DNA from 4 places in the Niveibacterium sp. COAC-50 genome. Region 1 is predicted to be linked to each of the others. Evidence: predicted binding sites of a transcription regulator. Region 1 holds the regulator's gene; each other region holds the start of a gene.

Region 1 (3,967 bases):
TGACAACATCAGCACCGCACCGCGCGCGGCGGAGCCTGACACCAAAGCCGTCGCAAGGATGCTGTAGACGAGGCCGCAAGGGACGAATCCCCAAACCAGCCCGAGCGGATAGGCGTTGAGTGGCGTCCGGGCGGGGATGAATCGCGCCCCATACGGCCGTAACCTTGCCCACAAGCGGCCGCCGAGCCGCTCGATGGGTGCGAGGGGCGCGGTGACGCCCGCCAGGTAAAGCCCTAACAGCACCAGCAAAAGGTTCGCCAGCACGTAGAACGTAATCTGGATGGGCAGCAGGCGATTCAGCAGGAAACCAGTCGAACCGATCGCGCCCAGCAGCGCACCGGCGAGGGTATAGCTGGTGATGCGGCCCAGGTTGTAGGCCAAATGGATCGGCCAAATGCGTCGCGACTGCCCAGGCGCATTGACGGTAAGCGCAGCAACCAGCCCTCCGCACATGCCCACGCAGTGGGTTCCACCCAGCAGACCGATCAGCGTCGCGGCAAGGTATCCCGCTTCAGGCATCACACAACATCCCGGTGCAGCCCATTCAGGGCAATCCGCAAGTGTAGCGGCCGGCCGAGGCTCAAATCACCTTGGAGTAGCGGACGACTTCGCGATCACCGCGCAAATGCGCGTCAAACGCCATGGCCAATACGCGCGCCAGCATGCGACCCGGCGTCGTTACCTCGACCCCCTTCTTGCCAACGATGCACAGGCCATCACGCTCATGGGCCCGCAGCGCTTCGATCTCGTCGGCAAAATACTCGGAGAACGTGATGCCCCAGGCCTGCTCAAACGCCGCGTAATCCAGCGAGAAGTGGCACATCAGACTCTGAATAACCGCGTAACGAAGCTGATCGTCGAACGTCATCTCGTAGCCACGGACGACAGGGAGCTCGTCACGATCGAGCATCTCGTAGTAGGCCTCAAGCGTCTTCGCACTCTGTGCGTAGGCCGGGCCTACCTTGCCAATGGAGGAAACGCCGAAGCCCAACAGATCGCAGTCCGAGTGCGTTGAATAGCCCTGGAAGTTGCGATACAAACGCCCGTTGCGCTGAGCCACGGCCATCTCGTCGTCCGGCCGCGCGAAGTGGTCCATGCCGATGAACACGTAGCCCGCGTCAGTCAGCTTCGAAATCGCCATGCCCAGGATCTCGAGTTTCTGGTCCGCACTCGGCAAGTCGCCCGCATTGATCCGCCGTTGCGGCATGAAGCGCGTCGGCAGGTGGGCATAGTTGTAGAGTGCAAGACGGTCCGGGGCGATCTCCAGCACGCGATCCAGCGTCTGGCTGACGCGCTCGACGCTCTGGAACGGCAATCCGTAGATCAGATCGATACTGACCGAACGGAAACCATTCGCGCGCGCGGCCGCGATGACCGCCGCGGTTTCCTCAACAGACTGGATGCGGTTGACGGCTTTCTGGACGATCGGGTCAAAATCCTGAACACCGACGCTCATCCGGTTGAAGCCCTCGGCCCCAAGCAGCGCAACGGTTTCAGCGGAAACGCGGCGCGGGTCTACCTCGATCGAGTACTCGCCACCGGGCGTCAGGTTGAAATGCCGGCGGATCGAACGAAACAATTCGCGGATCTCGCTGTCCGACAGGAAGGTCGGTGTGCCGCCGCCCCAGTGCATTTGTGAAACATCGTGCGAGCCGGCGAGCTGTCCGGCGACCAAACCCATTTCTTTGTCAAGATAGCGCAGGTAGCGCTCCGCCCTGCTACGGTCCTTCGTGACAATCTTGTTGCACGCGCAGTAGAAGCAAACCGTATCGCAGAATGGAATGTGGAAATATAATGAGAGGGGTTTTTTGAGGCCGCCCTGCGCGCGCAGACCTAGATGTCTTGCGTAGTCGCTGCGTCCAAAGCCCTCGTGAAACCTGTCCGCGGTCGGATACGACGTGTAGCGCGGGCCGGAAACGTCGAAACGCTGGATGAGATCGCGGTCGAAGACCGGCGTCTGCTCATTCTGATTCATTGTTTATTTTTTTCTCTCTGTGGATGCCGGAAGGTGTCATGAACTCGGTCGGAGCCGTTTGATTGCCATCAACTAGCCCACTTGGAGCACCCGCCTTGGAAAAACCCGCCACGATTCCGCTGACGGCCGTCAATCTTCGCACCGCGTGCACCCAATGCAACCTCAAGGAGCTTTGCCTTCCCGTTGGTCTTGACGACGTCGATCTTGAAAGGATCGACGGCCTCATCACTGCACGCAAGAAGGTCAAGCGGCAGCAGCATTTATACCGTGCTGGGGAGCCTTTCGAAGCAATCTATGCGATTCGCACCGGTTTCTTCAAGACCGACATCCTGACCGAAGACGGCCGGGATCAGGTCACCGGTTTCCAGATGGCCGGAGAGATCCTCGGACTCGACGGCATCTCGACGGATCGGCATGTCTGCAATGCGGTTGCACTTGAGGATTCAGACGTCTGCATGATTCCGTTCGAACGGCTCGAAGAACTCTCGCGCCGCATCGAACCCCTGCAGCGCCAGTTCCACAAGTTCATGAGCCGCGAGATCGTCCGCGAGCAAGGCATCATGATGCTGCTCGGGTCGATGCGCGCAGAAGAACGTCTGGCTGCATTCCTGATCAACCTATCGCAACGCATGCGCCTTCGTGGGTACTCCGCTTCGGAGTTCCACCTTCGCATGACGCGCGAGGAGATAGGCTCTTACCTCGGTCTGAAACTGGAGACAGTGAGCCGGGCGTTCTCCAAATTCCAGGATGACGGCTTGATCAGCGTCCACCAGAAGCACATCCAGATTCTGGATGCGGATGGACTGCGCCGACTGATTGGCCGCGCGAACGTGTAGTTACCACCACGGCGTCGGTCGTTTTGTCAGCGCGACCGACACGATGTAAGCCAGCACCAACAAAGCGGCCACAAATGTGGCCGCTTTTGCTTGGCGTGTGCGCCCGCGCTTGAGCGCGTAAGACCCCAGAACGATGTAGCCAAGCAAGCCAAGCACCTTCGCGGTCAACCAGTCGTCACGAAACGGCGCTACGCGAAGGGTCCAGGCCAAGGCGACGGCCGAGGCGAGCAATCCGGTATCGACGATATGCGGAACCACCCTCGCCCAACGCTGGCGCACCCAAGGCGCATCAATCAGGACGCCGATACCTCTGGCGATGAATCCTGTTGCCGAGAGCACCACGAAACTGACGTGAAGATGTTTGAGCAGCAGGTAATCCATCGGCCTCGTTAGCGTTCCATGACGTAGTCACCAGGAGCAGCGGCAAGCGGAGGAAAGGCTTCGTTGCACACGGGTGGCGGTGCGACACGCTCACCGCAACGCTCGTCCAGCCACCTGAACCAATCGTCCCACCAACTTCCGGCGTGGTGGTCGGCGCGCTCACGCCAACCATGCGCGCTGTCGGTCCGGTGAGCCGTGCCGATCCAGTATTCGCGTTTCGGCGGCTGTACGGGTGGGTTGACGATCCCGAGGATATGCCCGCTGGACGACAGCACGAAGCGCTTGTCTCCACGCACGAAATTGGCCACCCGAAATGCTTGCCGCCACGGGGCAATATGATCGTCTTCGGCCGCAACGGCATACAGCGGTTGGGTGATCCGCCCAAGATCGAGCGACTCGCCAGCGACGGTCAGCGCATCGGCCTCAATCAGGCGATTCTTGAGGTAGAGCTCTCGCAAGTACCACGCATGCATGGCATAGGGCATGCGCGTGGTATCCATGTTCCAGTAGAGCACGTCGAACGACGGCGGCTTTTCGCCCATCAGGTAGCCCTGAACCACGTATTGCCAGATCAACGGGTTCGAGCGCAGCAAGCGGAACGATGTAGCCATGTCGCGGCCGTCGAGGTAACCGCGCTGCTCCATGGCCCGCGTCAGGTAGCGGACGCTCCCTTCATCGATGAAGACCTCCACGTCGCCCGGCTTGGCGAAGTCCACCAATGTCGTAAATAGCGTCCAGTGTGCAACCGGCATCTCATCCGGCGTGTAGTGGCGAT
Region 2 (3,967 bases), on a different contig from region 1:
TTCGAAGTCGCCGCGGTTGCGGGAGTCGAGAAAGGTCTTCCACTCCTGATTTACCAACACCACTTCCACCGGACCGATGCGGCGCCACATCCACGCCGCCGCCAGCGCGATCTTCTTGTGCTGTTCATTGGTGTTGTACAGAAGCTCGAAGCGGAGCGGACGCGCCTTGGTATACCCCGCCGCAGCGAGCAGGCGACGCGCCTCGTCTTCGCGTTGGGCTTGCGTCCAGCGTTGCCAATCGTGCTCGATCGGCGAATACCCTTCAGCGGTTTCTGGGGTGAAGCTGTAGGCGGGGGTCTCGCCAGTGCCGACCAGCTTTTGCGCGATCACCTCGCGCTGCAGCGCCAGCGAGAGGGCCTTGCGCACCCGCACGTCGTCGAAAGGCTTCTTGCGGAAGTTGAAGACGTAGCAGTAGGTGCCCAACTGCGGCCAGGTTGCCAGTTCGTTCGGAATCTCGCGGCGGATCTGCTTGAGCTGCTCTGGCGGCACGCCGCCGTCGGCGGTCATGTCGATGCCGTTGGCGCGATACCGCTGGTATTCGGCTGACTGGTTGACGATCGGCAGGAAGGTCACCTTGTCGATCACCGTCTTCGCGTTGTTCCAGTAGTGCGGGTTGCGCACCATCACGATCCGCTCGTTGACGACGCGCTCGGCCAGTTTGTAGGCCCCGTTGGAGATCATGTTGCCGGGCTCGGTCCACTTGTCGCCGTATTTCTCGATGGCCTTGCGGGGTACCGGCATCAGACTGCCGTGCGAGAGCGTGGCAATCAGGTAAGAGACCGGCTTCTCCAGCGTGATCTGGAGCGTGTGGTCGCCAAGCGCCTTGACGCCCAATTCGGAGGGCGGCACCTTGCCCGCCACGATGGCGCGACCGTTTTTCACGTTGCTGGCTTTGCCCAGATACCAAGCGTATTGCGAAGCGGTCTTCGGATCGACCATGCGCTTGAACGAGTACTCGAAGTCGTGCGCGGTCACTGGGCTGCCGTCTGACCACTTCGCGGTCCTGCGTAGCGTGAATAGCCAGACGCGGCCGTCTTCCCGGCTCTCCCATTTCTCGGCGACGCCCGGTATCACCTTGCCGTCCGGGTTGAGTGTCACCAGGCCTTCGAAGAGCTCGACCGCCATGTTCGATTCGGGACGCCCCTCTGACTTATTCGGATCGAGTGTGGCTGGCTCGGTTCCATTGCCGCGCACGATCTCCTGCACCGGATGGAGTTTGGTGCCCGGCGGCACCTCGGCCGCGAATGCGCCGATCGCGCCGGCTAGCGCGGCTGCAGCGCTGATCAAGCATGCAAGCCGTTGGGGCATGTGCATCGTTTCTGGGCTCCTGAATGGGGCGCATCCCGGTATCGCGCTGCCCGGTTGGGCTGCGCAGCGGTCAAGGGCGTCCGGCGTGTGTCCGGGCTTGCCGTACCGGGCAAAGCGGGCAAGGGTAGGCGTTCGGAGGGTACCGTGCAAGCAACATGCCTGCCTTGGCGGCGATCGGCGCGCTTTGATCCGCCTCAATCCTTGGTGCAGAACTTTGCCGTTAAATGCGAATCTGCCATTTTCCCGTCCAAGCAGACGGGGCTTCCGAACCGCTAGGCCAGAACCACACATGACACGCAGCCCTCGCCTGATCCATCTTTCTCACGAACACGCTTCGGCGCTCAAGCTCGCACTCGCGGTGCGGGCCCTCACGCCGGAAGACCCGTCTGCGCTGCCGGCAGTTGCGCAGCGGATTCGCGATACGTTCGAGCGCGAACTCTCGGCGCATTTCGAGGAAGAAGAAAAACATGTGCTGCCGCGCCTGGAGGCGGCAGGGCGAACCGAGCTGGCTGAGCGCACGCGGCGCGATCACGAGCGCCTGCGCGAACTCGCCGATGCGCTGGCCACACCTACGGTGGAAGGCGTGCGTGCGTTTGCCGCGGCATTGACCGCACACGTCGCGTTTGAAGAAAACATCGTGTGGGAGGCGCTGGAACCCGGCGCCGGCATGTCCTTCGATCCGGACGCGATCTGATTGCCTGGCCGGGGTCAGCCCCGGTCCAGATCGAGGCCGTCGAGCAGCGAAAGATTGCTGCTCACCGAGAACGACTCCATCACCTCGTGGTGATCGCAGCGCTGCTCGAATGGCGCTTCGATACCCTTGCCGTGCAGGTGGCAATGCGAGCTTTCCGGCGCAAAGTGCCGGCAGCGTCCTGCACAGGGAAGGGGGAGCGTTGCGGACATCCAGACCTCGGGCGCATTAAAGGGGATGGATGCAATTGTCCGGGTTTTGTACAAAGGTGCTTGTCAAAGATTGCGTCGCGCCAAGCGTGACGAATTTCGCGGGCCGCACCCGGCAGCCTTGAGTCACCGTCCCGGTTGTCGACGGCGCTGTGCGGGTGCCAGCTTCCTTGCAGGGCGGCGTCTCGCTGCATGAGCCGGCAAGCGCTGCGTCTGGCCCTAAACTGTCGCCCTCGGCGCTTGGCCCCCTGCCAGCGCACCCGATGGAGACAACGATGTTCCTGCGCAGACTTGGCGGCAGCCTTCTCGGCCTGAGCCTGACGCTGTGTGCCGGCGCGGCATATGCCTTCAAACTCGATCAGGTACCGGGCGCGCTGTCGCGCAGCGTGGTGCCGGTCGACTATCGCGTCGAGCTGGACGCCGATCCTTACGCCGACAGCTTCTCCGGCCGCCAGACAATCCGCTTCGACCTGCGCCGCGCCACACGTGAGATCGTCTTGCACGCCGATGCACTGACGGTGCGCGCGGACGCGCTGGACGGCGTCGCGCAGGCCATGCCCGTCGAGGCGGACGCCCAGGCGCAGACCATCACGATCCGGCTGCCGCGCAGGCTGGAGCCAGGGCGGCACACGCTGGGCCTGAGCTGGCAGGGCCGTATCGAAGAGAACGGCGAGGGGTTGTACGTGGCGCGCTACCGCACCCCGGACGGCGTCGAGAAGCGGATGCTCGCGACGGACATGGAGCCGATCGGCACGCGCCGAATGATGCCGCTGTTCGATGAGCCCGTCTTCCGCGCCCGCTTCGACATCAGTGTGCGCACTCCGGCCCGCTTCACCGTGTTGGGCAACATGCCGCAGGCGAGCGAACGCAGTCTGCCCGACGGCCGAAAGGAAGTGCGCTTCATGCCGACGCCGAAGATGGCGTCGTATCTGGTCGCGCTCGCTGTTGGCGAATTCGAGGCGGCCCGCGCCACGCACGACGGCATCGAACTGGCGATCTGGACGACTGAAGGCCTCAGCCAGCAAACCGGCTACGCGATGGCCGCCACCTGGCAGGTGCTCGACTACTACCACCAGTGGTTCGGCATCCGCTATCCGCTGCCCAAACTCGATCAGCTGGCGGTACCCGGAAAGCGTGGCGCGATGGAGAACTGGGGGCTGATCACCTATGGCGAATCCCTGCTCGTGATGGATCCCGACCGCGCCGGTTTCCGCCAGCGGGAAGGCAGCTTCACCACGATCGCGCACGAGATCGCGCATCAGTGGTTCGGCAACCTGGTGACGATGGCCTGGTGGGACGATCTGTGGCTCAACGAAGCCTTTGCCGAATGGATGGGCGTGAAGGCCGCGCGGGAGCTCAACCCGGCCTGGCGCGCACTCGATAACCTCGGGCACGAGCGCGACAAGGCCATGCTGGATGATGCGCTGCCCACCGCGAAGCCGATCGCGCGCGCCGTTGCCAGCGATCGCGCAGCCTTCGATTCCTTCGATGCGACCACCTACAACAAGGGCCACATGGTGATCGGCCTGATCGAGCAGTACCTGGGTGAGCAGGGTCTGCGCGACGGCATCCGCAGCTACCTTGGCAAGCATGCCTACAGCAACGCAACCGGCGCGGACCTCTGGGACGCGCTCGCCAAGCGCAGCGGCAAACCGGTTGCGGCCTTCGCGCAGGCGTGGACGACTCGCCCCGGCCACCCGACGGTGTTCGCCAGCCGCACCTGTGAGCAGGGGCAGGAACAGATCAGCCTGCGCCAACA
Region 3 (3,967 bases), on a different contig from region 1:
CGAGATCCTGGGCGTTGCAGGGCTGGTGGGCGCCGGGCGTACCGAGCTCGCGATGGCGATCTTCGGCTACTACGCGGGCCATCACTCGCTCGAGATGACGCTCGAAGGCAAGCCGCTGCATGTGAATTCGCCGAAGGACGCTGTCGAGCAGGGCATCTGCATGGTGCCGGAAGACCGCAAGCGCCATGGCATCGTGCCGCTGATGGGCGTGGGCCACAACATCACGATTTCGACGTTGCCGAGCTACGCCCACATGGGTCGTATCGACGCCGAGGCCGAGATGCACACGATTCAGCAGTCGATTGCGCGGATGCGCATCAAGACAGCGACGCCGCTGCTGCAGATCCGCGGCCTCTCGGGCGGTAACCAGCAAAAGGCGGTGGTCTCGAAGATGCTGCTGCCCAACCCGAAGGTGCTGATCCTCGATGAGCCGACGCGCGGCGTCGACGTCGGTGCGAAGTACGAGATCTACAAGCTCATGTTCGAGCTGGTCAAGCAGGGGCTCTCGATCATCATGATCAGCTCCGAGCTGCCGGAAGTGCTGGGCATCAGTGACCGCGTGCTGGTGATGGGCGAAGGCAAGCTGCGCGGCGACTTCGTCAATCAGGGCCTGACGCAGGAACAGGTGCTGACTGCCGCCTTGGGCCAATCCGAACAATCGCTTGCAGCCTGATTCGCAAGACCACTAAAAAAACTACAGAGGCACACCAAATGAGTTCCGTTGCCAAGAACATCAAAACACTATTCGGGAAGTACAAAGTCCTGGCGCTGGGGATCGCGATCGTCGTGATCTGGTCCTTCTTTGGCTACATGACGATGACTGCGGACGGCTCGTCCTTCCTCACGTCACGCAACTTCTCCAACCTGCTGCGGCAGATGGCGATCACCGGCATGCTGGCTTCCGGCATGGTGTTCGTGATCATCGCGGGTGAAATCGATCTGTCGGTTGGCTCGCTGCTCGGTTTGCTCGGCGGTCTCGCGGCCGTGCTGGATGCGACCTACAAGGTGCCGGTTGCGGGCACGATTGCGATCGTGTGTTTTGCCGGTGTCCTGGTCGGTCTGATGAACGGCTACTGGGTGTCTTACCTGCGTGTGCCGTCCTTCATCGTCGGTCTCGCGGGCATGCTGGCCTTCCGCGGCATCCTGGTCGGCCTGACACAGGGTTCCACGGTGCCGGTCGAATCCGAAGGGCTCATCGCGATCGGTCAGGCCTACCTGCCGGCCAACATCGGCTACATCCTCGCGCTCGTGTTGTTCGCGGTGCTGGTCTTCATCAGCCTGCGTACCCGTACCAACCGCGCCAAATACAACCTGACTGTCGCGCCGATGTGGCAGGACGCGATCAAGCTCGGTGTGACCGGCGCGCTGATCTTCGGCTTCGTTCATACGCTGGAGTCCTACCAGGGTGTGCCGGTGCCGGTGCTGGTTCTGCTGGTGGTGGCCGGTGTGTTCAGCTTCATGGCCAACAGCACGGTGTTCGGTCGTCGCATCTATGCGATCGGCTCCAACCTTGAAGCGACCCGCCTCTCTGGTGTGAATGTGCAGTTCATCAAGATGTCGATCTTCGGCATCATGGGTCTGATGTGCGCCTTCGCCGGCCTGACCACCACGGCACGCCTGGCCTCGGGTTCGCCTTCGGCCGGTAACATGGGTGAGCTTGACGCGATCGCCTCCTGCTTCATCGGCGGTACGTCGATGCGCGGTGGTGCCGGCACGGTGTCCGGCGCGATGATCGGCGCACTGATCATGACCAGCCTCGACAACGGCATGTCGATGCTCGGCGTGGAAACTTTCTGGCAGATGATCGTCAAGGGCAGCATCCTGCTGCTGGCGGTCTGGGTCGATGTGATGTCGGGCTCCAACGAACGCTAATAGTTCGCTTGTAGTCGGCTCTCCGGGTCTCCTCCCGGATGCCTTGCGGGGGCGCTATGCGCCCCCTTTTTACGTTGACTCGGGTCACCTCGCCGGCGCGCCGCTTCGCTTAAACTGCCCGACTTTGCATTGCAGGAGGCCGCCATGGCCGCATTTGAACTGACGCCAGAACTCGTGCTCGGCCATGCCGAGATGGATGCCACCCACGAAGACTTTGCCGCCGCGGTCAACGCGATGTGCATGGCGACCGATGCCGACCTTGCAGCCACGCTCGACGCGCTGATCGAGCACTGTGTTGCCCACTTCGAGCAGGAAAACGCCTGGGCCGAAGCGATCGGTTTCCCGGGCTGCCATCGCAATGAGCATGAGCGTGTGCTGGGCGTGATGCGCGCGGTGCGCAGCGAGCTGGACAAAGGTGACTTCGGGCTTGGCCGCCGCTTGGCCGAAGAGCTGCCGGTATGGTTCCGCCATCACGCTGCGAGCATGGATGCTGCGCTGGCCGCCATGCTGAAGAACGGCCTGACGATGGCCGACATCGATCAGGCGCCGATCGCCTCGCCCTGCGGTGGCTCGCACGCCTGCAAGAACCACGATCACGATCATGAAGACGGCGAACACTGTCACAGCCATGATGGCGATGCGGCTCATGCGTGCGACGGCAGCGGCGGCTGTCACGGCCACTGAGCGGTTCCATGCGAATCGGGGGGCTGCGCCCCCCGCAGCAGAATGCGACAATCGCGGCGCTCCCACCGGAGCGCCGTCTTCTTTTCGGCCTACCCGGCCCCAACCACAATAGAAAAGAACCCATGTCCGCCATCGTGCATCCGGCAGTCCCCGCCGCTGACGAGTTCGAGCGCCACCCGCCCGGTCTCAAGGTCATCTTCTTCACCGAGATGTGGGAGCGCTTCTCCTACTACGGCATGCGAGCACTGCTGGTGCTCTATCTGGTCAATGCGCTGGGCTATGAGCGCAAGGATGCGCTGGAGCTGTACGGCATCTATACCGGCCTGGTCTACCTCACGCCACTGCTGGGCGGCTACCTTGCGGACAAGTACCTTGGCTTGCGGCAGGGGGCTGTCATTGGTGGCCTGATCATGATGCTGGGCCATTTCGCGATGGCGTTCGAGCCCTTGCTCCACCTCGCGCTCGGCTTGCTGATTCTCGGCAATGGTTTCTTCAAGCCGAATACCTCGACGATGGTCGGCCAGCTCTATCGCGAGCACGATCCGCGCCGCGACGGTGGCTATACGATCTTCTACATGGGCATCAACCTTGGTGCCTTTTTTTCGCCGCTGGTCGCCGGCACGCTGGGCGAAAAGCTGGGCTGGCACTGGGGCTTCGCCTCGGCTGGTGTGGGCATGGCAATTGGTGTGTTCACGCTGCTGCGCTGGCAACACTTGCTCGGCGATGCCGGTCTGCGTGCCGGTCAGCGCGCGATGGATCGCCGCGACTGGTCGCGCATTCTCGCGATCAGCGCCGCGAGTGTGCCGTTCGTGTACGCAGCGATTGCGCTGTGGGGGCTGATCTCGGCGGCGGTTGCGCCGCTGCCGCTGGTGGCGAAGCTTGCGCTCGGTTTTGCGGTGATCGGCCTCGCGCTATGGTTGCCGAACCGCTTCGGCAGCAAGGATCCGAACGCCAAGCCGCTCAGCCGAGAGGATTGGGATGCGATCGTCGCGATCTGTATCACCTGCTTCTTCGTGATCTTCTTCTGGATGGGCTTCGAGCAGGCCGGCGGCACGATGAACCTGTTTGCCGACCAGCAGACCGATCGCCACGCCTTCGGCTTCGAGATCCCGGCATCGTGGTTCCAGTCGATCAACCCGCTTGTGATCGTGTTGCTGGCGCCGGTGTTCTCGGCTTTCTGGACCAAGCTGGATCGGTCCCGGTTCGCGCTGCCGGTTACCGCCAAACAGGCGCTCGGCATGATCGTGCTGGGGCTGGGTTTCATTGTGCTGGCGATCGCACAGGCCCAAGCGCAGCAGACCGGAAAGGTCGGCCCGCATTGGCTGTTCATCGTCTATTTCCTGCACACGGTGGGTGAGTTGATGCTGTCGCCGGTCGGGCTGTCGATGGTCTCAAAGCTGGCGCCTGCGCG
Region 4 (3,967 bases), on a different contig from region 1:
GTCTCGTGAATCATGTTCGGGCTCCTGTGTGGGGTTCAGTGCAAGGGCGCGGCAGCGCGTTTCTTCGCCAGCAGTTCGTCGTCGCACTTCGGGCAGAACTTGTGTTCGCCGGCGATGTAGCCGTGCTTGGGGCAGATCGAGAAGGTCGGCGAGATGGTGATGTAGGGCACCCGGAAGCGTTCGAGCGAGCGGCGCACCAGTTGTTTGCAGGCCTCGGCGGAATCGATGCGCTCGCCCAGATACAGGTGCAGCACGGTGCCGCCGGTGTACTTCGACTGCATCGCCTCCTGACGCTCCAGCGCCTCGAAGGGGTCGCCGGTAAAGCCGACCGGCAGTTGCGTCGAGTTGGTGTAGTACGGGTGGTCCTCGGTGCCGGCCTGCAGGATCTCGGGCCAGCGCTTGCGGTCTTCTTTTGCGAAGCGGTAGGTCGTACCCTCGGCCGGCGTGGCTTCGAGGTTGTAGAGGTGGCCGGTTTCTTCCTGGATCTGGCTCATGCGCGCGCGCAGGTGATCGAGCAGCTTCAGGGCGAGCGCTTCGCCGGCGGGGGTGGTGATGTCGTCGGCGTTGTCGGTGAAGTTGCGGATCATCTCGTTCACGCCGTTGATGCCGATGGTCGAGAAGTGGTTGCGCAGCGTGCCCAGGTAGCGGCGGGTGTAGGGGAAGAGCCCGTCATCCATGTGCCGCTGGATCACCTTGCGTTTGATCTCGAGGCTGGTGCGTGCCAGCTCGACCAGTTCGTCGACGCGCGCGAACAGCGCGGCCTCGTTGCCGCGGTGCAGGTAGCCCAGGCGTGCGCAGTTGATCGTCACCACACCGAGCGAACCGGTTTGCTCGGCGGAGCCAAAAAGGCCGTTGCCGCGTTTCAACAGTTCGCGCAGGTCGAGCTGCAGCCGGCAGCACATCGAACGCACCATGTTCGGCTTGAGCTCGCTGTTCACGAAGTTCTGGAAGTAGGGCAGACCATACTTGGCCGTCATCTCGAACAGCGGCACACAGTTGGCGTGGTCCCAGTCGAATTCCGGCGTGATGTTGTAGGTCGGGATCGGGAAGGTGAAGGCACGGCCCTTGGCGTCGCCTTCCATCATCACGTTGATGAAGGCGCGGTTGATCAGGTCCATCTCCGCCTGCAGATCACCGTAGGCGAAGGGCATTTCCTCGCCCGCGATGTAGGGGATCTGCTCCTTCAGGTCTTCCGGGCAGACCCAGTCGAAGGTCAGGTTGGTGAAGGGCGTCTGCGTGCCCCAGCGCGAGGGCACGTTGAGGTTGTAGACCAGCTCCTGCATGCACTGGCGCACCTCTTCGTAGCCGAGGCGGTCCTTGCGCACGAAGGCGGCGAGGTAGGTGTCGAAGGAACTGAAGGCCTGCGCGCCCGCCCACTCGTTCTGCAGCGTGCCGAAGAAGTTAACGATCTGCCCCACCGCGCTGCCCAGATGCTTTGGCGGCGCCGATTCGACCTTGCCCGGCACACCGTTGAGCCCTTCCTGCAGCAGCGTGCGCAGCGACCAGCCGGCGCAGTAGCCGGCCAGCATGTCCAGATCATGGATGTGCACATCGCCCTGCTTGTGCGCCTCGCCCACTTCCGGCGGATACACATGGTTGAGCCAGTAGTTGGCGATCACCTTGCCCGAGACATTGAGGATCAGCCCCCCCAGCGAGTAGCCCTGGTTCGCGTTCGCGCGCACCCGCCAGTCGCTCTGCGAGAGGTACTCGTTGATCGAGCCGATCGCATCCACCACTGCACGGCGGTCGGTGCGCAGCTTGGCCCGCTGCTCGCGATAGACGATGTAGGCGCGCGCCGTGGCGAACCAGTCCGCGGCGACGAGTACCTGTTCCACGATGTCCTGGATCGCCTCGATCGTCGGCGTTTCGCCGTGGAAACGGTGTGCGATCACCTTGCCCACCGTGGCCGTCAGCCGCGCCGCCTCACCCGCCTCGAACTCGCCAGATGCCGCGCCGGCGGCCACGATCGCCTTGCGGATTTTCGCGACGTCGAAGGGCAGGGTTCGCCCGTCGCGTTTGAGGACTTGCGCGGGCAGGGCGCCGAGTAGAGGCTGGGATGTGGCCGAAAGTGTGCTCATGGTGATGCACTACCTGTAGTGTTGAATTGTGTTCCGGCGCACTATATGTCGTATACAGAGTTCGGAAAACCCATCGTCGCCCGAAATGACAGGGGCACTTGATCGCGGTCAAGTGGCGCCTTTCTTCGGGTTGCGGCTCGCGGGTCGGCGGCTCCGTCGCAGCGTTGCAGAATGACGGGCGTCGGGCGAGCGCATCGCGGCCGGTGCGGGCGCCATGCTCTAATTCGCCCATGAGTACCGCATCCGCCCCCTCGATCTGGAAGACCCTGCTGACCCGCAAGATGCTGATCTGCATCGTGCTAGGTTTCAGTTCAGGTCTGCCGCTGTTCCTGCTCTTCAATCTCGTGCCGGCCTGGCTGAAAACGGAAGGGCTGTCGCTCAAGGCCATCGGCGCGTTTGCGCTGGTGCAGTTTCCCTACACCTGGAAATTCCTGTGGGCGCCGTTCGCCGACCGTTTCGGCGTGCCGGGCCTGGGCCGGCGACGGGGTTGGATGCTGTTGTCGCAGCTGGCGCTGATTGGTGCGGTAGTGGCGCTGGGCTCGCTCAACCCGGTCGCGGACCTGAGCGCCGTCGTGATTCTCGCCGCGCTCGTCGCCTTCCTTTCGGCAACGCAAGACATTGCCATCGACGCTTACCGCCGCGAGTTGCTGGCCGAAACGGAGCTGGGCTTCGGCAACGCGGTCTTCGTCAATGCTTACAAGATTGCCGGCCTTGTGCCCGGCTCGCTGTCATTGTTTCTTGCCGACCATCTGCCCTGGTTCGAAGTCTTCGCGATCACCGCGGCCTTCATGATTCCTGGCGCATTGCTGTCGCTGGCAGTGAGCGAACCCGCGGCCGCCAGGTCGGCGCCGCGCACCTTGCGTGATGCGGTGGTGGAGCCCTTTCACGAGTTCATGCAGCGGCATGGCTGGCGCAGTGCGGCGCTGGTGCTCGGCTTCATCTTCTTCTACAAGCTCGGCGATTCACTTGCCACCGCGCTGGCGACGCCGTTTTACCTTGAGATGGGCTTTACCAAAACGGACATCGGCATCGTCGCGAAGAACGCCGGCCTGTGGTGCAGTGTGGCGGGGGGGCTGCTCGGCGGCGTGTGGATGATCCGCCTTGGCATCAACCGGGCGCTGTGGGTCTTTGGCGTGGCGCAGGCGGTGGCGATTCTGGGTTTCGCATGGCTCGCATGGCTGGGGCCAGGGCCCGGCGACATCGCGGCGATGCTGGCGCTGCCGGATTTCTCCTGGGCGATGCTGTGGCAGCAGCCCGCCGGCCTGCATGTGTTGCAGCTCGGCCTGGTGATCGGCGTCGAGGCGTTCGGCGTCGGCCTTGGCACCACGGCCTTCGTCGCCTTCATCGCCCGCACGACCAATCCGGCCTACGCGGCGACGCAGTTCGCGCTGTTCACCAGCCTGATGGCGGTGCCGCGCACGGTGATCAACGCGTTTGCCGGCGTGCTGGTGGAGCAGTTGGGCTGGGTGGGCTTCTTCGCGCTGTGCTTTGCACTGGCGTTGCCCGGCATGCTGCTGCTGGTGCAGGTGGCGCCCTGGCGAGAACCCGCGCCAGAGTCCAGCAACGGATAAAACAACGGCGGCCCGCGGGCCGCCGTTTCGCTGGGTGGGGCCGATCAGCCCTGGCGTACGTGGAAGTGCTGCTCCGGCACCGGGTAGCCTGCGGCGCCGCAGGTGTCGCGGATCGCCTTGTTGGTGTCGAAGTACACCTGCCAGTAATGGTCGGTATGGCAGAACGGGCGCACTGCCAAGACCGGGCCCATCGGCGTGAAATCCAGCACTTCGACGGTCGGGGCCGGCTCGGTCACCACATTTGGAATGTTCGCGAGCGCAGCCTTCAGGCGCGTGATCGCGTCGTTCACATCCACCGCGTGGTTGAGTTGGGCGGTG

The links. Region 1 encodes FNR, which switches genes on or off when oxygen is low (the NO sensors DNR and NnrR bind a similar motif). Its sites were predicted from a motif close to TTGANCTAGNTCAA; they were not measured.
Region 2: a site for FNR is predicted at 1,493-1,506, ahead of HH302_RS07815 (hemerythrin domain-containing protein). Genes of this name have one in related genera too.
Region 3: a site for FNR is predicted at 1,947-1,960, ahead of HH302_RS09290 (hemerythrin domain-containing protein). Genes of this name have one in related genera too.
Region 4: a site for FNR is predicted at 2,177-2,190, ahead of HH302_RS16225 (ribonucleoside triphosphate reductase). Genes of this name have one in related genera too.

What each region holds. Positions count from the first base shown of each region.
Region 1 is NZ_JABCJM010000003.1:375,561-379,527, forward strand. It holds gene HH302_RS14900 (sulfite exporter TauE/SafE family protein) at 1-519, opposite strand, end outside; gene hemN (oxygen-independent coproporphyrinogen III oxidase) at 581-1,975, opposite strand; gene fnr (fumarate/nitrate reduction transcriptional regulator Fnr) at 2,071-2,811, shown strand; gene HH302_RS14915 (SirB2 family protein) at 2,812-3,192, opposite strand; gene HH302_RS14920 (alpha/beta hydrolase) at 3,201-3,967, opposite strand, start outside.
Region 2 is NZ_JABCJM010000002.1:74,726-78,692, reverse strand. It holds gene HH302_RS07820 (ABC transporter substrate-binding protein) at 1-1,314, opposite strand, end outside; gene HH302_RS07815 (hemerythrin domain-containing protein) at 1,598-2,002, shown strand; gene HH302_RS07810 (hypothetical protein) at 2,017-2,211, opposite strand; gene HH302_RS07805 (M1 family metallopeptidase) at 2,484-3,967, shown strand, end outside.
Region 3 is NZ_JABCJM010000002.1:391,740-395,706, reverse strand. It holds gene xylG (D-xylose ABC transporter ATP-binding protein) at 1-673, shown strand, start outside; gene HH302_RS09295 (sugar ABC transporter permease) at 712-1,872, shown strand; gene HH302_RS09290 (hemerythrin domain-containing protein) at 2,017-2,556, shown strand; gene HH302_RS09285 (peptide MFS transporter) at 2,679-3,967, shown strand, end outside.
Region 4 is NZ_JABCJM010000004.1:145,837-149,803, reverse strand. It holds gene nrdD (anaerobic ribonucleoside-triphosphate reductase) at 1-14, opposite strand, end outside; gene HH302_RS16225 (ribonucleoside triphosphate reductase) at 36-2,078, opposite strand; gene HH302_RS16220 (AmpG family muropeptide MFS transporter) at 2,309-3,649, shown strand; gene HH302_RS16215 (mechanosensitive ion channel family protein) at 3,694-3,967, opposite strand, start outside.